2 regions of the Mesorhizobium sp. M0011 genome follow, and region 2 is predicted to be linked to the other one. Evidence: predicted binding sites of a transcription regulator. Region 2 holds the regulator's gene; the other holds the start of a gene.
What was found. Region 2 encodes LexA, which represses DNA repair genes until DNA is damaged. Its sites were predicted from a motif close to TGTTCNNNNTGTGTTCNG; they were not measured.

Region 1 (7,578 bases), on a different contig from region 2:
CGCACGTCCGGCAGCGCACGGCTGACGATGACGCTCATGGCGTAATCGAGATAGGAGCGCTGCATCTCCTCGACGATGGATATCGGCTCGATGCCGGTGGGGCCGCCGTCGGCGCCGCGCGATGTCTTCTGGTCGGTCAAATCGGATCACAATCTAATCAGGAATCACTTGGTGCTTATATAGGAAGCAAGCCCGAAACTCCAACCTTCACGGCACTTTTCCAGTGTCATTTTTGATGGTAATTTCAAATGGATACCGCTGATTGCGACGATATGGCCAAGGCGGTTTTCGCCGCCCTCTCGCAAAAGCCTGCGTGTGTGCCTTTGCGGGCACGGGGCCGATTCACGAAGCAGAAACGGCCTGTGCGCCACGGCGGCTGCGATACTGGCCCGGCGTCTCCCCCATGATCCGCCGAAAACGACGATTGAAGGTCGACAGATCGTTGAAGCCGGCCTCGAAGGCGATCGCCGAGACCGTATCGTTCGACATGCGTAGCCGCACCGCGGCCCTGTGCAACCGGAGCTTGAGCAGGAACTGATAGGGCGTCATGCCCGCGACCTGCCGGAAAATGCGCAGGAAATGATACGGACTGGTCGCCGTCTCATCGGCAAGTGCTGAAAGCGAGACCGGCCCATCGGCGTCCAGTTCGATCCGCCGCACTGCCTCGGCTACCCGTTTCTGATCGCGGCGGCTCGGCGCGCGCCTGACATGCGTGGCTCCGGTGGCAGCCGTCGCGGCGGCACCGGCTATGCGCAGGGAAAGTTCCTCGAAGGCATCCAGGTCGGCAGTCTCGCGCGCGGCTTCCGCCTCGGCCAGCAGTGGCGCCAGCACCGGCAAAGGCGGCAGGCGCGGTGTGGCGAAGGCCAGCTTCCTGGCGCCCGGCACGCCAGCCACGATCCGTTCCAGGTAGGACGGCCCGAAATGAAACGACAGGCAACGGTCGCCGCTGCCATGTTCATGCCCGCACTCGTAACATGTGCCGGGATTGCCGAGCAGGAGGGCGCCGGGCGCCAGCATTGCCGTACCTTGTTGCGCGCGGTAGCGGAACGTGCCGCTGGTGACGGCGGCCACACAGAAATCCTGATGAGCTTCCTCGAACGGCCGATCGCCAGCGCCGGCCGAGCAGATCACGTCCGTCACGCGCCAGCCGGGGCCGGATGCAAGCGTATGCGTTGTCGCTGTCATGGACGAAATATAGCAATTTTTCCCAAGCCCAGAACCCCATCACCGCCTACTCCCTCCCAGTCTCCTGACAAGAAGAGGCCACAACCATGTTCGATCAATCCTCGTTTGCCGAAGCCCTGCATAGCCCCGGACCGATCGAAGGGCTTGCCGAAAAACTGAGCCTTTACGGCCGCTTCGTCGGCGCCTGGACTTTCAACGCCTCGCGCCATCTCGAGGACGGTACGGTGCTGACAGGGCGTGGCGAGGTGCATTTCGGCTGGGTGCTGGAAGGCCGGGCGATTCAGGACGTGTGGATCCTGCCCGCGCGGGACACTGGTTCCCAGCCTTCGCTCGGCAAATGGACTTTTTATGGCACGACGCTGCGCGTCTATGATCCCGGCGCGGATGCCTGGCACATCTTCTGGAGCGACCCGCGCAACCAGTATTTCAGCCGCCAGCTCGGCCGCGCCGAGGGTGACACGATCGTGCAAGTGGGCGCCGACGGCACCGGCAGTTCAGTACGCTGGAGCTTTTCACGCATCACCGAAAACTCCTTCCGATGGCTGGGCGAACGCTCGCAAGACAATGGCGCGACATGGCGGCTGGAAGTCGAGTTCCTGGCGCGCCGAGAGGTTTGATCGCCGAGGAATGCAGCAGCAGCCCAGAATAAAAGCGTCGCGATCCTTTGCGCCGGCATCAACCACTTTCCCGCTGACAGTTCCCACCGACCGGGCTTTGCTCTACCAATATTCTGTCCGGGCACGGCCCGGCGGGAGGGTCAGAGATGCCGAGTTTCGACAGCCTGTTCAACGCCTTCGTCACCATTCTCGTGACCATCGATCCGCCTGGCCTGGCGCCACTGTTCCTGGCCGTAACGCGCGGCATGAACCGCGAGGAGCGCCAGCAGGTTTCGGTGCGCGCCTCGATCATCGGTTTTCTGGTGATGGCGCTGTTTGCGGTTGCCGGGGCCTCGATCCTGTCGGTGTTCGGCATCACGCTGCCGGCTTTCCGCGTCGCCGGCGGTTTCCTGCTGTTCTTCATTGCCTTCGAGATGGTGTTCGAGCGCCGGCAGGACCGTAAGGAGAAGATCGGCGACGTCGCCATCACCAAGGACATGATCCACAACATCGCCGCCTTCCCGCTGGCGATCCCGCTGATCGCCGGCCCCGGCGCGATTTCGGCGACGGTGCTGCTTTCCGGTTCATTTCAGGGATTTGCCGCGCAGGCCGCCCTGGTCGGCATCATCTTCGTCTGCCTCGCCATCACCTATCTGGTGTTCGTGCTGTCGGAACGCATCGACCGCATCCTCGGCCAGACTGGTCGTTCGATCCTGACCCGGCTGCTTGGCGTCATCCTGGCGGCACTGGCCGTGCAATTCGTCGCCGACGGCATCAAGGCGCTGATGGCGGGGTAACGCGACGAGCTGCCGCCGAAGCCGGCCCTATTTCACCGTCGTGTCGATCACTTCGAAATCGTGGGTAATCGTCGCGGTCTTGGCCAGCATCGCAGACGCCGAGCAATATTTTTCGATCGAAAGGTCGATCGCGCGTTTCACCTTGTCGCTGGAGAGTGCCCTGCCCTTGACGACGAAATGCATATGGATGCGTGTAAAAACCCTGGGCTCGGTTTCGGCGCGGTCGGAGTCGAGTTCGACGACGCAGTCCTCGACCGCCTCGCGGCCTTTTTCGAGGATATGCACCACATCATAGGCCGAACAGCCACCGGTGCCGATCAGCACCAGCTCCATCGGGCTTGGACCCGGCGTCTTGCCTTCCGGTCCGTGCGCTGTTCCGAGCACGACCTTGTGGCCGCTGCCGGATTCACCGACGAAGGTCCGCTCCTCGACCCACTTTACGCGTGCTTTCACCGAACTCGTCCTTTCACCGTGTTTCGTTGATCGGCCCGGTCAGCGTTCAATTCACGATGCAAAACCCCGAAAGTCCATCAACGACTCTCGGGGCACTGTCTGACATAACTGTTGCGATCAGAACGGGATTTCGTCATCCAATTCGCGCGACGAACCGCCACCGCCGCCGCTCTTGGCACCGCCGCCGCCGCGATTGAAGCCTTCGCTCGGGCTGGACTGGCCGAAATCGGAACCACGGCTGCTGCCGCCACCGGTATAGCCGCCGACCTGACCGCCCTCGCCCTGTCCGCGTGCGTCGAGCATCTGCAGCTCACCGCGGAATTTCTGCAGCACGACTTCCGTCGTGTACTTGTCGGCACCGGTCTGGTCCTGCCATTTGCGCGTCTGCAACTGGCCCTCGACATAAACCTTCATGCCCTTCTTCAGATATTGCTCCGCCACCTTGGCGATGCCCTCATTGAAGATGACGACGTTGTGCCACTCGGTTTTTTCCTTGCGTTCGCCGGAATTCTTGTCGCGCCAGCTTTCCGATGTGGCGATGCGGATGTTGACGACCGGTTCACCCGAATTCAGGCGACGAATTTCGGGATCCGCGCCGAGATTGCCGACCAGAATGACCTTGTTGACGCTACCCGCCATGATATTTCTCCGCGCTCATCCGAAACAAATTTTTGTCGCAGCACCTTACAGGCTGCAGGCGATCGCCGCTTGCCATGGCTGCCTTTACCCACAAGGTTTTTGTTCCCTTTTCGTTCTTATCCGCATCGCTGCTTATTGTCAAGGAATGGCAGCACTGTCGAAGCCGATCATATGGGCCCGAAAAGACCGCTTGCCAAATCGATAAGTATGCACTTATGCTTTTAGCATGATCGAAGCAGAGATTTTTCGCGCACTGGCCGACCCGACGCGCCGCGCCGTCTTTGAGCGGCTGGCCGCCGGCGAGATGAGCGTGTCGGAATTGCGCACCGGGATGACGGTGTCGCAGCCCGCGGTGTCGCAGCATCTGGCGGTGCTGCGTGGCGCAGGCCTGGTGGTCGAGCGGCGAGCCGGCCGCAATGCCTATTACCGCGCCGATCCGCAGGGGCTCGCCCCCTTGCTCTCCTGGATCGAACGCTACCGGACCTTCTGGCCGGAACGCATCGAAAGGCTGAAGGCGGTTTTGAAGGACATGGATCAATGAAGAAGGCGGGATCAACGACCAACGACGGTCAAAGCGACGCCCCGGATGCGCTCGAGTTCGAGTACGAGCTTGCCGAGCCGCCGGAAAAGGTATGGCGGGCCCTGACCGTACCGGAATTGCTGGCCGCCTGGATGATGCCGAACGACATGAGACCCGAGATCGGCAACCGTTTTGCCTTCGCCGGAACGGGCGCGTCGATCGAATGCGAAATCCTCGACGCCGATCCCGAGAAGCTGCTGCGCTATTCCTGGCGGGAGCAGCCGGGCGACGCAGCTAGGCAGGATCCGCTCGACAGCACCGTCACCTTCACACTTGCCCGAACCGTTTCCGGCGGCACGCATCTGCGTGTCGTCCATGACGGCTTTGCCCGCAAGGCCATGCCTGCCGTCGCCATGGCAGGCGCCGGCTGCCGGCTTTCGCTCGGTGCAAACAGGTCATTTAAGCCAATCGCCGCAAACACGCCTCGCCTCCTGCTTCGCGCGGCCTGAAAACAAAACGGACGGAGAGAGATAATGAGCGGTGTTGCCAGTCTGGTGCCGATGGTTATCGAGCAATCGAGCCGCGGCGAGCGCGCCTTCGACATCTTTTCGCGGCTGCTGCGCGAGCGCATCGTCTTCATCAACGGTGAGATCAACGACGACATCTCGGCGTTGGTCTGCGCGCAGCTTCTGTCGCTGGAATCGGACAATCCCGACAAGGAGATCTCGCTCTACATCAACTCGCCGGGCGGCGTGGTCACCAGCGGCTTCGCCATCTACGACACAATGCAATATATCAGCTGCCCGGTGTCGACCGTATGCATGGGCTTTGCCGCATCGATGGGCTCGTTCCTGCTGATGGCAGGCGCACCGGGGCGCCGAATTTCCCTGCCGAACGCCACCATCCTGCTGCACCAGCCGCTGGGCGGCTTCCAGGGCCAGGCCTCCGACATCCAGCGCCATGCCGAGCGCATCGGCCGGACGAAACGGCACATGGCCGAACTCTACGCGCAGCATTGCGGCCGCAGCTATGAAGAGGTCGAGCGCACGCTGGACCGCGACCACTTCATGACCGCCCGCGAGGCCCAGGCATGGGGCATCGTCGACCATGTTTTCGACACGCGAAAAAAGGCGGCGTGAGCCAGGGCCGGATCGGAGTACGTCCGGCTGTCGAAGATTTGACGATGCCGGTCTGGTTCCATCGGCGGCGCGCCACTATAGTCTTGGGATGACCGACACTCATCAGTCCAGATCATTGCACCGCGTCATCGCCGTTATAGCGCTCGCCATTGCGGGCCTCACCAGCGGCGCGGCACTTGCCGAAGACAGTTCGCCGTCAACGCAAAAAGGCGCCCTGCCCGGCGTAACCGGTGACTACCGCATCGCCAAGCCGGCTCCGGAGTCCGACGACGCGTTTCCCGGCAACGGCAACGGCCAGTTCAAGATCGGCGATACGGATGTCAGGATTTCCGGCAGCATCACCGTCGATGTCGGCGCCGGCTCGATCGGGCCGCCGCGCCACTGACAGTCTGTCGGCGCGTGCTGCGTTGCGCCAAACAGACAATCCGCACATGAAAACGGCCCCGCCGTGCTTTGCGCAAACGGACGGGGCCTTTTTGGATCTCAAATCCAATCTCTACCGGGAGTGTACTGCCGGCATTTGATTTCGGATGCAACGCGGCGTTCGACCGACGATCCGACTAACAGTCTCTGATTTTTACGGGGATATGGCAGGTCACGGTTTGTCGGGTGGCGAAAACGCTAAACCCTGGCACTTATGCCTGCCGCCGCTCCAGTAACAACTGGAACCCTATGGGACGATCCGGTGGCGTCATAGCTCCGCTCCTTTGTCCATTGCGACGTTGTCGTCACGAAGCACAAATCGCAAATGCCTGCGGCGTCTCGCAGGCCGCCTTTGGGCGGCGAGGCCATCGAAAGACGGCCGTCTTCGTTGACTGCTGGAGACTGCTCCCGTCAGCTGGTGGCGTCAACCATCAATAGCCGGTTACCGAAAAATGTGATCGCCGGAAGGTTACGTGCAGGTCAGCTTTTGCACAGCTTTGTCAGGAGCGTGTTCGGCCTTTGTTCTTTCCGCTTGCCCGTTCACGCGAAAGACGGTTAAACGCTTTGGTCGGGAATTGTGGCGTCTCTCGACGTGGCGGCAAAACTACCTACATAGGGGATGGCCGGGAAAACCCGCCATTCCAGGAAATTCCAGATTCTGAGGCGGCGACCGGCTATGGCCGACCATAAATATCTTTCCATTCGCGGGGCGCGCGAACACAATCTGAAGAATGTCGATCTCGACTTGCCGCGTGACAGCCTGATTGTCATGACCGGCCTGTCGGGGTCCGGCAAGTCATCGCTTGCCTTCGACACGATCTATGCCGAAGGCCAGCGCCGCTACGTCGAAAGCCTGTCGGCCTACGCGCGGCAATTCCTTGAGATGATGCAGAAGCCTGACGTCGACCAGATCGACGGCCTGTCGCCCGCCATCTCCATCGAGCAGAAGACCACCTCGAAGAACCCGCGTTCGACCGTCGGCACCGTCACCGAGATCTACGACTATATGCGGCTGCTTTTTGCGCGCGTCGGCATCCCCTATTCGCCGGCCACCGGCCTGCCGATCGAGAGCCAGACGGTTTCGCAGATGGTCGACCGCGTGCTGGCGGTCGAGGAAGGCACGCGGCTGTTCATCCTGGCGCCGATGGTGCGCGGCCGCAAAGGCGAATACCGCAAGGAATTGCTGGAGTTGCAAAAAAAGGGCTTTCAGCGCGTCAAGGTCGATGGCGTCTTCTACGAAATCGCCGACGTGCCGGCGCTGGACAAGAAGTACAAGCATGACCTCGACGTCGTCGTCGACCGCATCGTCGTGCGCGGCGATCTGGCGACGCGGCTTGCCGATTCCATCGAGACCGCCCTGAAGCTGGCCGATGGGCTGGCGGTCGCCGAATTCGCCGACAAGCCGCTCGATGCCAGCCAGACCGGCGAGGATTCGGTCAACAAGTCGAAGAACGAGACGCATGAGCGCATCCTGTTCTCGGAAAAGTTCGCTTGCCCGGTCTCCGGCTTCACCATTCCGGAAATCGAACCGCGGCTGTTCTCGTTCAACAACCCGTTCGGCGCCTGCCCGACCTGCGACGGTCTCGGCAGCCAGCGCGCCATCGACGGCAATCTGATCGTGCCGGACGAGAACATCTCGCTGCGCGACGGCGCCGTCAGCCCGTGGGCGAAGTCGACCTCGCCCTATTACGCGCAGACGCTGGAAGCGCTGGGCAAGGCTTATGGCTTCAAGCTTGGCGACAAGTTCAAGGATTTGTCCGAAGAGGCCAAGGAAGCCATCCTGCACGGCACGGGCGAGCGCGAAATCACCTTCCAGTATGATGACG
Region 2 (7,578 bases):
GGCCTCGACCCGGGATGGCGTCCTGCTGCGCCTCGCGGGTGTCGACGCGCCGACCATCGAAGAGCTGATCGACGAAAACGTCGCGGTGGTGCTGGTCAATCACGTCAATTACAAATCGGGTGAACTGCGCGACATGTCGGCGCTGACGCGCAAGGCTCATGCGGCCGGAGCGCTGATTGTCTGGGATCTCTGCCACACGGCCGGCGCTCTGCCCGTCGAACTCGACCAGGCAAATGCCGATTTCGCCATCGGCTGCACTTACAAGTACCTCAATGGCGGTCCGGGCGCACCGGCCTTCATCTATGCCGCGCAGCGTCACCATGGCGATATCAGGCAACCACTCAGCGGCTGGTGGGGCCATGCGCGGCCCTTTGCCTTCGAACGGGGTTATGTTGCCGGCACCGGTATCCGCCGCTTTCTGTGCGGCACCCAGCCTGTCCTGTCGATGCGGGCGCTCAAAGGCGCGCTTGCCATCTGGAATGACGTCGACATGGCGGCATTGCGAAAGAAGAGCGTCGCGTTGACAGAACTGTTCATCCAGCTCGTCGAAGCCAGGTGCGGCGCCTACGGTCTCACGCTGGAGACCACCCGCGACGCGACCAGGCGCGGCAGCCAGGTGTCGTTCCTTCACGATCACGGCTATCAAATCATGCGGGCGCTGATCGAGCGCGGCGTCATCGGTGATTTTCGTGCGCCATCGACCATCCGTTTCGGCTTCACGCCGCTCTATGTCGGCTACAAGGATGTGTGGCTGGCGGTTGAGGTGCTGGAGGATATTCTGCGCACGGGCGCATGGAAGGACCGCCGTTTCGCGGTCAAGGAAGCCGTTACCTGACGCAACGATCCCCGCGATCCACCGCCGCCGCCCTCACTGCCTGGCAGATGACGGAGGCTGAATTTCCAGCCACAAATGCCAACAGACGTTGGCGTTTTGGCTCCGTTTCGTTCACGGCAAACGAACGTCCCGAAGATTGATATCGTCCTTTGTGGAGGTCGATAGACTGATAATGCCAAGCCTTGGGTCGAGGATGAGCCACAGGTCATTAACCATAATAATTTCAATGTGAGCAGGCGCATCGCTGTGCCTGGCGCTTGTTGATCGCGACCCGCTGGCAAGCGCCAAATAATTTCAGCAGCCTTAACAAATTCATTAAACTTTAAACGGTTGCAGAACACAACTGGAACAGATAGGGTTTGTTCTGGGTTTGTTTTTCGATTCTGGTTTCAGGTAACCTGGGGGCCGCCATGCTGACGCGCAAGCAACATGAACTGCTGATGTTCATCCATGAACGCCTGAAGGAGAGCGGCATTCCGCCATCCTTCGACGAGATGAAGGAGGCGCTTGACCTTGCCTCCAAATCCGGGATTCATCGGCTGATCACCGCACTTGAGGAGCGCGGCTTTATTCGCCGGTTGCCCAACCGGGCACGCGCGCTGGAAGTGCTGCGATTGCCGGACTCGATCGCGCCTGGCCTCAACGCGGCAAAGAAGTTTTCGCCAAGCGTCATCCAGGGCAGTCTCGGTCAGGGTGGTGCCCTTGGCCGGCAGATCAAGCCGGCGCCTTCGCGGATGCCCTCGCCCGGCAATGATGACGATGCGGTCTCCGCCGTGTCGATCCCGGTCATGGGCCGTATCGCCGCCGGTGTGCCGATCGATGCCATCCAGCATCAGACGCATTCGATCTCGGTGCCGCCGGACATGATCATGGGCGGCGCCCACTATGCGCTGGAGGTCAAGGGCGACTCGATGATCGAGGCCGGTATCTTCGACGGCGACACCGTCATCATCCGCAATGCCGACACGGCGAGCCCCGGCGAGATCATCGTGGCGCTGGTCGATGAAGAGGAAGCGACGCTGAAGCGGTTCCGCCGCAAGGGCGCTTCGATTGCTCTCGAAGCCGCCAATCCGGCCTATGAAACCCGTATTTTCGGCCCGGACAGGGTCAAGGTGCAAGGCAAGCTCGTCGGCCTGATCCGCCGCTACTGAGGCGGCTGTGGGTTGGCCGCTGGCTTCTCCGGTTTCTTGAAGGGTGCCAGCCCCCTCGCCTCACGAGAGTATTTGCGTTGCGTGTGCCAGGGCCGATATGGGCTGTCCACCGCGAAGCTGATCGTCGCCGGCGTGGTCGCCGATTGGCGATCGAAGAAGACCGCGGCACTGCCTTTGCGAGCCAGTTGCCGCTTGGTGATGACGAGGACCAGCGGATTGTGACAGGCGTCATACGCGGTGGCGTCATTGATGACGATCAGCTCGGCGAAGCCGCAGGCTTTCCAGGTGTCCTTGCGGTCCTCGACATAGGCAATGATCGCACCGGACATGTGCCTGGCCACGCAAACGCCTGAGGAGCAATAGAACGGGGATCCCAGCGGCAGATCAACGGCATCCGCGACATCGAATTGCCCATCGCTGTTGTCGAACACCTCTGGCACGACGATGGTTTCTGATGTCAGGGCGCGTTTCCAGTTGTCGACGGTGAATTCGTTCGGCCGCTCCCGGCTGACGGCAAGCTCACCGCCACCGATCGGCAACGCCACCAGCCGGGCGTCTTCCGAGATCAGCACATCCGGCGTGCGCGTATCCGAGACGGTCAGCAAGCCTGCCTGCGCGAATGGCAGAGCAGCGAGCCGCAGCCAGGTTGTCGCCATCGTCGCGATGACCAAAGCAATTGCCACCAACAGGACCGACTGTTGCGAAATCAGCCCGACCCCGTCGACAGGCGAACGCTCGGAGATCCAGCCGGATATGGCGATCATCATCGTCAGGCCCTTACCCATCAGGTAGAGAGCCGGCCAATCCAATCCGAAAGGCATCAGCAGCGCGCTGGCGACGGCCAGGAACATGACGACGGTGACGATCGGCATAACCGCGAGATTGGCAAACAGGCTAAGCGGCGAGACACGCTGAAAATGCCAGATAGCAAACAGCGTCGTGGCGCTTCCGGCGATGATCGAGGTCATGGCAAGGCCGGTTGCCGCCAGCAGGAATTTTCGCGTCAGGAAACCTGGCATGGATCGCTTTGGCGGCGGCGGTCTTGCTTTTCCCGCGCGGTGATCCGCCCAGCCGGCATAGGCGCCGACCAGAGCCGCGGTCGCGGCGAACGACATCTGAAAACTCGGGCCGACCACCTCATGCGGCGACACCACGATGACGGCGATCGCCGAGATCGCCAGATTGCGCATGGTGAGTGCTGCTCGATCGAACAGCACGGCAATCAGCATCACCGCCAGCATGATGAAGCTGCGCTCGGCGGCAACGACGACTCCCGAGATGATGAGATAGGCCGCGATCGAGAACAGTGCGGCGGCGGCGGCATACTTCTTGACCGGGCGACGCGCGGAAAAGTCGGGAAACAAGGCGAAGGCGCCGCGCAGCAAACCCATGATGGTGCCTGCGACCAGAGCCATGTGCAGTCCCGAAATGGAGATGATGTGGTAGATGCCGGTACGTCGCATCGCCTCATTGATGTCATCGGGAATGCCGGCGCGCACGCCGACGATCAGCGCCGCGGCGATCTCGCCTTCGGCGCCGCCGACGCTCGCCCTGATATGGTCGGCGATGCCTTCACGGGCATTTTCCACGCTAGAGGAAATTCGGGCCGGCAGCGGCATGTCGCCGTCATCGTTGACGACAAGCTTTGGATTGCCGAGAAAGAACCCGCTGCCGCCGATGCCGGCAAAGTAGCTGTCGAAGGAGAAGTCATAGCTGTCCGGCCGCACCGGCCCGGTCGGCGGCAAGAGCTTGGCATATCCGGTGATGAGGGAGCCGGCGGTCACGTCAGCCGGGATCTTGCGTGCCGAAAGCCGCACCCGTTCCGGCGCATAGCGCAGTTTCGGTCTTGCGGTCGATGTCACGTCGATGGTCAGCCGGATACGGCCGGTTTCCATCCGGTCGAGCGAGACGACGCGGCCGGTGACTTGCGTCGAAATTTCCGAGCCCAACATTTGTGTGCCCGCACGCCACGTCTCGACTTTGGCAGCAAGCAGTCCTAGGGCGCACAAAAGTGCCGCCATGAAACACAGATGGGTCTTTGGCCATGAGCGCGAGACCAGCGCACAGATCCCCGTCAGAATAACAACCGCGACAGGTCTCGCAAAGTCGGGTTCAGCCGTCAGCGAAAAATAGCCGATCGCTCCAATCGCCAGGCAGACCGGCACCAGCAGGAAGGCCACGCCCCGGTCGAATTCCAGGCTCGCCGCCGTGTTCACGCTGTGGCGCAGGCGAGGCAGTGATGTCAGGCTGATTTGCCGGCGCACGCGAACGATCCTGCCGGTTTCGGCAACAGGAACAGAGGCGGCGACATCCGCTTGTAACGGCGCTTGGCCGGGATCCGGCAGGAGGGGCGACGGCAATGGCAGAGGCGCAAAGAGGGACCGTTCGCTGACGCCGATGGCAGCGTCCTCGCCCTGATCCGAGCCCCAGCCTCGTCCAGCCATCGGGTCTGCCCCTTGCGCCCTCGACACCCTATGCTACATGAACGCCGGGCGCGCGAAAGTCCGCGCAACCGCACCCGCTTCAGATGGTTTCCGAGAGTTCCATGTCCGACAAGGTCGTCACCCGTTTTGCCCCCTCGCCCACCGGCTATCTGCACATAGGCGGCGCGCGCACGGCGCTGTTCAACTGGCTGTATGCAAAGCACACTGGCGGCACGATGCTGCTGCGCATCGAAGACACCGACCGTGAACGCTCCAATGAAGCCGCGACGGCTGCCATCCTCGACGGGCTTTCCTGGCTTGGCCTGAGCTGGGACGGCGAGCCGGTGTCACAGTTCGAGCGTGCGCCGCGCCACCGCGAGGTGGCCGAGGAGCTCGTGCGCATGGGCATGGCCTATTATTGCTATGCCACGCCAGCCGAACTGGAGGCCATGCGCGAGGCTGCCAGAGCCAAGGGGCTGCCGCCCCGCTATGACGGCCGCTGGCGCGACCGCGACCCCTCTGAGGCGCCCGCAGGCGTCAAGGGCGCCATCCGCATCAAGGCGCCGACCGAAGGCGAGACCATCGTCCATGACCGTGTCCAGGGCGAGGTGCGCTTTCCCAACAAAGATCTCGATGACTTCATCATCCTGCGTTCTGACGGCAATCCCACTTACATGCATGCCGTCGTCGTCGATGATCATGATATGGGCGTCACCCATATCATTCGCGGCGACGATCATCTGACCAATGCCGCTCGCCAGACCGTGATCTACAACGCCATGGGCTGGGACGTGCCGTCCATGTCGCATATCCCCCTGATCCACGGCGCCGATGGCGCCAAGCTGTCGAAGCGGCACGGCGCGCTTGGCGTCGAGGCCTATCGCGCCATGGGCTACCTGCCGGAGGCGCTGCTCAACTACCTGGCGCGCCTTGGCTGGAGCCATGGCGACGACGAGATCATGTCGATCAAGGATATGATCTCGTGGTTCGACATCGGCGATGTCAACAAGGGCGCGGCGCGCTTCGACTTCGCCAAACTGGAAGCGATCAACGGCGCGCATATGCGCCGCATGAGCGATGCCGAGCTGTTCGACATCTTCATCGCCACCCTGCCCTATCTCGAAGGTGGCCCGGCGATCGCAGCACGCCTGAAGGACAGCACCAAGGCGCAGTTGCTGGCAGCGCTTCCGGGCCTGAAGGAGCGCGCCAAGACGCTGGTCGAGCTCGTCGACGGCGCGGCCTTCCTGTTTGCCACGCGACCGCTGCCGATCGACGACAAGGCGGCCCTTCTGCTCACCGACGATGCCCGCAAGATCCTGCGCAGTGCTCACGAAGCTTTGAACGGGCTTGCGAGTGACTGGACAGCCGCCTCGGCGGAGGCGGCGATCCGTGAGGTGGCTGCGGCCGGCAGTCACAAACTCGGCGCGGTGGCCCAGCCTTTGCGCGCCGCTTTGACCGGCAAAAGCACCTCGCCGGGCGTGTTCGATGTGCTCGCCGTGCTCGGCCGCGAGGAAAGCCTGGCGCGCATCTCAGATCAAATCGATTAGGAGCAAACTGGCCCAAGAAGATTGGCATTGAAAGGCGGGTTTCGCAGTGCAACATTAGGCCTTGGCCCAATCTGGCACGCACCTCCTGAAATGCGGTGGCGAATACGCGCATTGCGGTGATTTTCGACGTGTCGCTCTGCAGAATTTTGCCTTTGCCGGCATGAGGAAACAAGAAGGAGTTTGCAATGACCGAAGCTGCGAAAAAAATGGATTTGGGCGGCAAGACCCAGGAGGCCACGGCAACGCTTGCATTCGCCGGCAAGACCCATGAATTCAAGGTGCGAAGTGGTTCGGTCGGGCCTGATGTCATCGACATCGCCTCGCTCTACTCAACCACCGGCGCCTTCACTTACGATCCCGGCTTCACCTCGACGGCAAGTTGCGAATCCGAAATCACCTTCATCGACGGCGACGCCGGCATCCTGTTGCACCGCGGCTATCCGATCGACCAGTTGGCCGAACATGGCGACTTCCTCGAGGTCTGCTATCTCCTGCTCTACGGTGAATTGCCGACCAAGGCGCAGAAGGACGACTTTGACTACCGCGTGACGCGCCACACCATGGTGCATGAGCAGATGTCGCGCTTTTTCACCGGCTTCCGCCGCGACGCGCATCCGATGGCGGTGATGTGCGGCGTGGTCGGCGCGCTGTCGGCCTTCTACCACGACTCCACCGACATCTCCGACCCCTACCAGCGCATGGTTGCCTCCATGCGGCTGATCGCCAAGATGCCGACGATCGCGGCGATGGCCTACAAATACCACATCGGCCAGCCGTTCATTTACCCGAAGAACGAGCTCAACTTCGCCGCCAACTTCCTGCACATGTGCTTTGCCGTGCCGTGCGAGGAATACAAGATCAATCCGGTGCTGGCACGCGCCATGGAGCGCATCTTCATTTTGCACGCCGACCACGAGCAGAACGCCTCGACCTCGACCGTTCGTCTCGCCGGCTCGTCGGGCGCCAACCCGTTTGCGTGCATCGCCGCCGGTATAGCCTGCCTGTGGGGACCGGCGCATGGCGGCGCCAATGAAGCGGCGCTCAACATGCTTGGCGAGATCGGCCATGTCGATCATATCCCCGAATTCATCGCCCGCGCCAAGGACAAGGACGACCCCTTCCGCTTGATGGGCTTTGGCCACCGCGTCTACAAGAACTACGATCCGCGCGCCAAGATCATGCAGAAGACGGCACATGAGGTTCTGGGCGAGCTCGGCATCAAGGACGATCCGCTGCTCGACATCGCCATGGAGCTGGAAAAGATCGCGCTGACCGATTCCTATTTCATCGAGAAGAAGCTCTACCCGAATGTCGACTTCTATTCCGGCATCACGCTGAAGGCGCTGGGCTTTCCCACCACCATGTTCACCGTGCTGTTCGCGGTCGCCCGCACCGTCGGCTGGATCGCCCAGTGGAAAGAGATGATCGAGGATCCGCGCCAGAAGATCGGCCGCCCGCGTCAGCTCTATACCGGCGCACCCGAGCGTGACTACGTGCCGATCGCCAAGCGGTGAATTGGGAGTAGGGATTGGGGATTGGGCAGTAGGCAGTAGGCACGGTCAACTTCCCTACTGACTACTGACTATTCCCTCTCTTGATATACCGCATCACCACCTGCGCGG

Region 1: NKK51_RS12175 (single-stranded DNA-binding protein) is a predicted target of LexA. The motif match lies at 3,771-3,788, and genes of this name have one in related genera.

Annotation. Positions count from the first base shown of each region.
Region 1 is NZ_JAMYVQ010000008.1:174,835-182,412, reverse strand. It holds gene gyrA (DNA gyrase subunit A) at 1-140, opposite strand, end outside; gene NKK51_RS12195 (helix-turn-helix transcriptional regulator) at 343-1,185, opposite strand; gene NKK51_RS12190 (hypothetical protein) at 1,272-1,802, shown strand; gene NKK51_RS12185 (MarC family protein) at 1,949-2,578, shown strand; gene NKK51_RS12180 (OsmC family protein) at 2,606-3,031, opposite strand; gene NKK51_RS12175 (single-stranded DNA-binding protein) at 3,149-3,670, opposite strand; gene NKK51_RS12170 (ArsR/SmtB family transcription factor) at 3,897-4,211, shown strand; gene NKK51_RS12165 (SRPBCC family protein) at 4,208-4,699, shown strand; gene NKK51_RS12160 (ATP-dependent Clp protease proteolytic subunit) at 4,724-5,329, shown strand; gene NKK51_RS12155 (hypothetical protein) at 5,418-5,714, shown strand; gene uvrA (excinuclease ABC subunit UvrA) at 6,429-7,578, shown strand, end outside.
Region 2 is NZ_JAMYVQ010000026.1:23,996-31,573, reverse strand. It holds gene kynU (kynureninase) at 1-835, shown strand, start outside; gene lexA (transcriptional repressor LexA) at 1,246-1,986, shown strand; gene NKK51_RS24375 (ComEC/Rec2 family competence protein) at 1,980-4,430, opposite strand; gene gltX (glutamate--tRNA ligase) at 4,532-5,956, shown strand; gene gltA (citrate synthase) at 6,142-7,470, shown strand; gene lpxB (lipid-A-disaccharide synthase) at 7,532-7,578, opposite strand, start outside.